DNA from 3 places in the Tunicatimonas pelagia genome. Region 2 is predicted to be linked to each of the others. Evidence: riboswitches for the same ligand, from Rfam matches in the RefSeq annotation. Region 2 holds a riboswitch; each other region holds the start of a gene.
The links. Region 2 has a riboswitch for cobalamin ahead of metE (5-methyltetrahydropteroyltriglutamate--homocysteine S-methyltransferase). Riboswitches for the same ligand answer to the same signal wherever they lie in the genome.
Positions count from the first base shown of each region.

Region 1: linked by a shared signal. The riboswitch ahead of P0M28_RS26760 (TonB-dependent receptor plug domain-containing protein) and the one ahead of metE (5-methyltetrahydropteroyltriglutamate--homocysteine S-methyltransferase) in region 2 are both predicted to bind cobalamin.
Region 3: linked by a shared signal. The riboswitch ahead of P0M28_RS26775 (ABC transporter substrate-binding protein) and the one ahead of metE (5-methyltetrahydropteroyltriglutamate--homocysteine S-methyltransferase) in region 2 are both predicted to bind cobalamin.

Region 1 covers NZ_CP120683.1:6,263,783-6,266,051, forward strand. The annotation lists gene P0M28_RS26760 (TonB-dependent receptor plug domain-containing protein) at 1-1,107, opposite strand, end outside; cobalamin riboswitch at 1,271-1,634, opposite strand; gene P0M28_RS26765 (ABC transporter ATP-binding protein) at 1,667-2,269, opposite strand, start outside.
Region 2 covers NZ_CP120683.1:5,366,598-5,368,866, forward strand. The annotation lists gene metE (5-methyltetrahydropteroyltriglutamate--homocysteine S-methyltransferase) at 1-1,153, opposite strand, end outside; cobalamin riboswitch at 1,360-1,573, opposite strand; gene P0M28_RS22930 (hypothetical protein) at 1,711-1,983, opposite strand; gene P0M28_RS22935 (macro domain-containing protein) at 2,005-2,269, opposite strand, start outside.
Region 3 covers NZ_CP120683.1:6,267,526-6,269,794, forward strand. The annotation lists gene P0M28_RS26770 (iron chelate uptake ABC transporter family permease subunit) at 1-8, opposite strand, end outside; gene P0M28_RS26775 (ABC transporter substrate-binding protein) at 5-1,189, opposite strand; cobalamin riboswitch at 1,223-1,427, opposite strand; gene P0M28_RS26780 (endo-1,4-beta-xylanase) at 1,576-2,269, opposite strand, start outside.

The DNA.
Region 1 (2,269 bases), 900 kb from region 2:
CTGGGGCCGCCGAGATCCGTAGCTACTTACCTGGGCCTGCTCGTAGGTGTGGTTAGCACCTACTAATAACCACTGTTCTTCATCCAGATAAAAAGTGCTTTCCACTTCAGAAATCCAGGAGACAGATTCATTGAGTGAGTTTTCAATGGCATTATCGGAGTAGACCAGCCGATGACCCAAAATAGCGGTTCGGGCGCGAATCTGGTGATTGGCATTCGTCAGCGTCCAGTTAGCCACCATTCGGTGAAAGAGATCAGTTTGGATGCCTTGGCTAGAAATTCCGGCAGCCGCTACACCCGGTACTTCTACGTAGTTATCTTGTAACCAGTACTTTACCTCTATGTTTTGCTGAGGTGATAGCTTCTGATAGAACTCCGCTAAAACGCCCTGCTGACTGATACCCGCGTGTTGCCGCTCTTCCGACCGAACCCGGTAGATATTGTAGTACGGAAAATCATTATCCGCTTGACGGTAGAAGGCCCGTACTCGTACCGCACTGTGAAGATTACCATATTTTAGCTGAACACCGGTCTGTCGATCACCAAAGCTACCCAACTGCTGAAAGAGCTTGCCGTTGAGTCCGGATGAAGATTCCAGCGTGGAATGCAGGTGAATAGCTCCGCCTAGTGTTCCGGCTCCGTAGACAGCTCCCAAGCTACCGTGTTGCAATGAAATATCGTCTAGGAAGAAAGCGGGCATAAGGGTTAGATCCAAACTGCCGTTCATGTTACTTTGCAGATTGATTCCTTCCCAAAATACCGGGGTATGATTGCTGCCGCTTCCTCGTAGCGAGGCGGTAGAAAGTCCACTAATTCCGTAGGAGCGTACATTAATTGCGGAATACTTCATTAATAGCTGAGCTAAATTATTGGAGGCAGCGTAGCCAGTAGCTTGCGGAAGAATTTCGGAAACCTGATCGCCACTACTGAACAGTTGCAAGCGAGAATCTGTGATTTCTACCGTCTGCAACATCTTTACTGTGTCGCGGTTCGTAGACTGCCCAACTGCTGGAAGTAATGATATACAGCACACTCCCAAAGCTAGCCCAACCGACAGAATCCGGTTTACGATTAGATTGATCGAGAAATACGACTGCCATCCGTGCATTATAAACATACTATGCCGGGCCGTCCGCAGAATACGAGAAATGTAATGAAACGAATACCGCCACCAGGATAGCCAGATTTAGCCACAGTGGTAGTAGCCTTTAGCCAAACTTGGTAGTACGGTAAACGGTCTGATACACTCCTGGCCTTTCCACCGAAAGCCTGAATGAAAAATTGCCCGGGCAGGTCTCCTGACTTACTCTAGTTGCTGTAGCCTTCCCATCCGTAGACAGTGGCGATGTTAGACAGCAACCTACTAAAGAGTTTACAGTTGCGGGGACAGCTTCGGATTCAGAGCATGTTTAAGTTCTGTTTTTGTAGGCGAAAAGGAGCTATTTCGGGGGCTGGCGAGTGTATTTTTCAAAGAATAGCAGTAGCTATTTTGCGGAAAATACATGAAGCTCAGACACCGAAAGGGCCCTTTACAGCCCAAAGGATAGAATTTAAATATGCTCTTACACCGAATTCCCTTTTAATTCAGATCAGCTAGATATTACTTGATCTGAAACCCAATGCGATTCAAAGATAGAAGCATTATTTTTTATTTCCTAAAGGTTTAGTCAAGGGGAATATAGCTGAGACAACCGAAGAAGCAGACTTTCAATAGACTGCACAGTACTAACGAGTTTATTGTTATTACAAATGTTCCAGTGGTTATTGGCGATTATTTCCACAGATACCGCTGAGCGGGGCTGTAGGTAGTACCCTGCCCGCTCTAACGCTCGTTGGGTCCACCGGGCACGTATTCCTGAGCCGGTTAGCGCAATTGGATGATTCTCTTCGTGTTGCACCTGAAATGTTCCGCTTTCAGGGTTAAACGGAGCCTGATCGGTGCTCATAGCCTCGGGGAGGGTTCCGCTAAGCACTAGGTCTTCTGGCACTTTATCGATTACTGTTTGCTGGTGCATCAGCCAGAGCCGATCGGCAACCTGAAGGGCTAATTCAATATTGTGGGTAGAGAAGATAATGCATTTCTGCTGGTTTCTTACCAAAGTTCGTAACAACTGAATGATATTCACCTGATTAGTAATATCCAGATGAGTGGTAGGCTCATCCAAGATCATAATTGGTGTATCCTGAGCTAAGGCTCGGGCAATCATCACTTTTTGCCGTTCGCCATCGCTAAGCTGATAAATTGGTTTGTCGAGCAGATGGATGACCTT
Region 2 (2,269 bases):
ACGCTGGCTGTTGGGTGCGATCCTCAATTTGCGCTAATTGACTCAGCGTAACTACCTCAGTAAGTTTTTGCTTAGCAAAGGCCAGCCAGGGGCGAATAGAGCTAATTTTTGAGGTACCGCTTTCCGAATTTAGATCAGCCGGCGCGTGTAGCAGGGAGCAGGAGGGAGCAATCATCACCCGCTCAGTGCCGATACGATTGGTTGTCTGCCGGATTGGTTGCAACGATTGTTCGTAATCGTTCTTCCAGATGTTACGCCCATCCACTACACCTAACGATAGGGTGGTTTTCTCCGGTAATTTTCCTGAATCAAGAATATCGTCGAGCTGGGACGGACAGCGAACCAGATCGAGGTGCAGCGTATGAACGGGTAGCGAAAGGGCGGTAGAAAGATTATCGCCGTAGCAGTCAAAGTAATTAGCCAGAATAATCTTCAACTGCGGAAATTTTTGCTGAAAACTTTGGTAAGCAACCTGCAACGCTTGTCGTTCCCGCTCGGATAAATTGTTAGCCAAACAAGGCTCATCCAACTGAACGTAAACTGCGCCCGCTTCCACTAGCGATTTAAGAATTTGATGGTACACTGGCAATAGCCGATCGAGGAGTTCTACTCGGTGAAAATCACCTTCTTTTTCTTTACCTAACCATAGGTAGGTTACTGGCCCGATGATAACAGGCTTAGTAACGATTCCCATTGCTTGCGCTTCGTTAAACTCGTCCAGAATTTTGGTAGAAGTTAACTGGAACGTCTGGTCTCGCTGAAATTCTGGGACAATAAAGTGATAGTTGGTATCAAACCACTTGGTCATTTCCATCGCCGTAATATCGAGGTCATCCCGTTGGTAGCCTCGTGCCATAGCAAAGTACAAGTCCAGATCAGTTATTTCTTCTCTACCCTGAAGAGGAGCGTAACGTTCGGGAACAGCCCCCACTGCTAGCGTCATATCCAGTACTTGGTCGTAGAACGAAAAGTCGTTACTGGGAATCAGGTCAATACCGGCTTCTTGCTGGAGTTGCCAATGCTGGTGCCGCAGGGTGCGGGCGGTGCTCTGAAGTTCGTCATTCGTAATTCTGCCCGCCCAGTATCGCTCACAGGCGCGTTTGAGTTGGCGGTGACTGCCCATACGTGGGTAGCCCAAATTGTGCGTTTTCATGCTAAAGCTTTTAAGAAATAAAACATTCATTAAAAGCTCCTTAGCTCAACTTCACCGGACTTTAGAAATATCGTGGAGAACAGCACCAACAGTGAGAAAAGGGCATACCTTTTCTGATCGGCAACCCGCCGTAGGAGTGGTTAGCTGATCTGACGACGCTTCGTGAACGCGAAAGCACGGTCAAATTCCCTTCCGGCACCAAGCCGGGAATGGGAACGATAGCGGCAGGTCTCCTGGCTGTATCCGACCCTGCTTCGCCTTCTCATCCACCTCAGGTGGGCAATGGCATTATGAAGCTTGGCATAACTATCTGCTCGTAGTTGGGCAGATCGGACTCACAGTTGCGCGTCAGCTCGCGATTTACACGCGATTCCCTATTATCCTTGCCTTTCGTTGAGGACCATTATCGTTTTGATAAAGAAATTAAGTAAAGAACTTATTAATCGTGAAGGTACAGGATAAAGTGCATAATAGAAAATAGAGTATACCCTTCGTAGGATTAAGATATATAGTATTTACGTAACTGCTTGTATGGTGCGCCGTCAGGAGCATAGATATCATAACCTGTGTTGGCGGTAATATTCTTTCAATCTTTGGTGGGCTACTTTGATATGGAAAGGTTTCATTAATCCCTCTTTTCTTTTTGTCCAACTCCTAATCTGCTCTGTTATCTTCTCAGTATCTTCTATTTTTTCTTGTTGAAAGATAAAATCAACAGTTGCAAGCAATTCTAACCCGTAGGGAGATTCAAATCCTTCAATTAGGCTTTGAACTTCATCTAACCTATAACTCTGCTCTGTTGTTAAGTTTGACTCATTGTAAGCTATCACCTATTAACTTAACCGATTCTTTCATTCCAATTTCAATGAACTCGATCTTAGATCGTCCCCTCCAATGTTTTTTTTAGGAAAATTCACAATATACTTTGGGCTTAAACACCCCGTATTGGTTATCAGCAAGTCACCGATATCAAATTTATTATCTTCACAAAGTTTTTTGTATATCTTAAAGTTCTGTGGGAATGCCTTTTTGAATGACAAAGCAAGGCCTTTACCCATTACACCTACGGTATTTACGGTATTGACTAAAGCCTCAACATCAGCTTGGATTATATCC
Region 3 (2,269 bases), 900 kb from region 2:
GTACTCACTCCAGAAGTTGTTGGTAATAGTAGAGCTGATGGTGAGGTAGCAACTCTGGGTGCAAAATCTTAATTAGATCGGCGAGGATTCGTTGGGGATAAACTACGCCACTTTCGTAGTAATCGTTACTGCCGCCCGAAGCACTAAGCCGACGATTGCTGTTGTAGACTCTTCCCGATTGAAAAGCCGAAAAGTCCGCGAAGCGGGAATCAATGCCCAGCACCTCTTTGGTGTTAAGCGATTGTCCGGGGTCAAGCCATATCTCGGCCTGTAATCCTAAATCGTACATCCGCTCAAAATCTACCGGAAAACTTACGGCAGTAGAATCCTGACTAAACGCCCAATCGGCTCCGGCATCTTGCAGTAGGGCATTGCGGTAGCTTTCGGCCCCCGGTACGTACCAGGTTCCCTGAAACGGAGTGCCTACGATGACTGAAGGCTTTTCGGCTACCGATTGGGTAAGCTGGGCTAGGGTAGTGTACGCCTCCTCGGTTCGACTAAACTTGGTTAATGCAAATTCTTCTTTATTCAGTAGTGATGCAAAAAGCTTGAGCCACTCGGCTTTTCCCAGCGGAGTGCTTTCGGTCCACTCGGCAACGGGAAGTACCAGAATATCCAGGTCAATAAATTTTTGGTAAGCCGATAAATCGCTACCAGGCATATGGGAAACAAATATCAAATCGGGTTCGAGCGAAACTACTTGTTCGGTGTTTAATGTATTACCGCTACCTACTTCTTGAATAAGACCCGAAGCCGCCCGGTTGGTAAACAGAGAGTCGTAGACGTAAGCAGCTTTATCTAGTCCGACAACTACATCGGTATGACCCAGCATTTTTAAGAAGGCTAAATGGGTAGTTGATTGGGTGATGACTCGCTGAACCGGAATGCGGACAATCTGATCTACTTCAGCTTCCAAGTCAGGATATGTGGTTTCATCGGCGGGCAGCAGCAGATAGCGTAAGGTATCATTAGCGGTAGCAAGTGAGAGAACTTTTTGATTCTCGTAATAATCAATGGCAAAACCTTGGGCGTACTCTACGTTTAGTGTCGAGTCAGACTTAAGTAAATTTGCCGACTGCTCTGGAGGGTTACTGCACGACCATGAGAACATTAGCGATACTCCCCAATGAAATACCGTATTACGAGCGAGCCTAGTTGGGATATCGAATGATAGAAACTGAAGTTTCATAAGTAGTTCTTTTTACCCCAACCCTCGAGGGTAGCTCAGATATTGATTAAGGCAGGTCTTCTGACTTCTCCTACAATGATAGCCTTCCCATCTGTTATTGCAGACAGTGGCGATGAAGTGATCATTGTATGTAGTTTGGAGTTACAGCAGCGAGGACTGCACCGGACTGCGCGTCTCGGTTTCCCTTTTCAACTTGCCCACAATAAGTAGGTAAGCCACCTTAATGGAAGTAAAACTAGCTAAATTCTCATGAATTCCTAAATCACTGTGGTAGGTAAACTATTAGCGAGGCGAGTAAATGGAGTAGCCGTAGAGAATAATCAATAACCCTAAGACAATGATGACTAAGGCCGCTATAATGACGTGGCGTTTATTCATGATAACGGTTAATCAAGTTGGGTCTGATTTGCATCCAAACCATCTAAAAATCCTTGATACATCGGTTTTTTACTAAAGTTCTCGTTAAACAGCAATGGCCATTGCGGATGTCCGGTATGCTTAGTCAGCCAGCTCTCGTTATCGCGTAATCCCCAAAATGTAATGGCAAACTTATTTTCTGCTGGTAGTTGCTGGTACCGCTGTACGATAGCTGCCAGCAGTTCTTGCTGTTGTTGAGCCGCTTCTTCGGTAAGCGTGCTTAGTTCACCGTCAGGATTAGTACGAATATCTACTTCCGATAGATGTACTTTCAAGTTTCGCTTCACAATTTCATCCAGCGCGTACTGAAATTTATCCAATGAGAAGTCTAATCTGATGTGCATCTGCAACCCAATACCATCAATGGGAATGTTGCGGGACTGAAAATCGTCTACCATCGCCAGAATGGTAGCTAGTTTTTCGGAGCTAGCTATCACATCGTAATCATTGTAGAACAACAAAACATCGGGGTCGGCCTCCCGAGCGTACTGGTGGCAGCGGGCTACGTAGTCATCACCTAGCTTTTGGTGATAAACGGAGTTACGCCACCCTTTTCCACCGGAAGAAACGGCTTCATTCACCACATCCCAGCTTACTACTTTTCCTCTATAGTGTTTTACCGTAGCCTGAATATAGTCACGCAGTAAATTTTCCAGCGTAGCT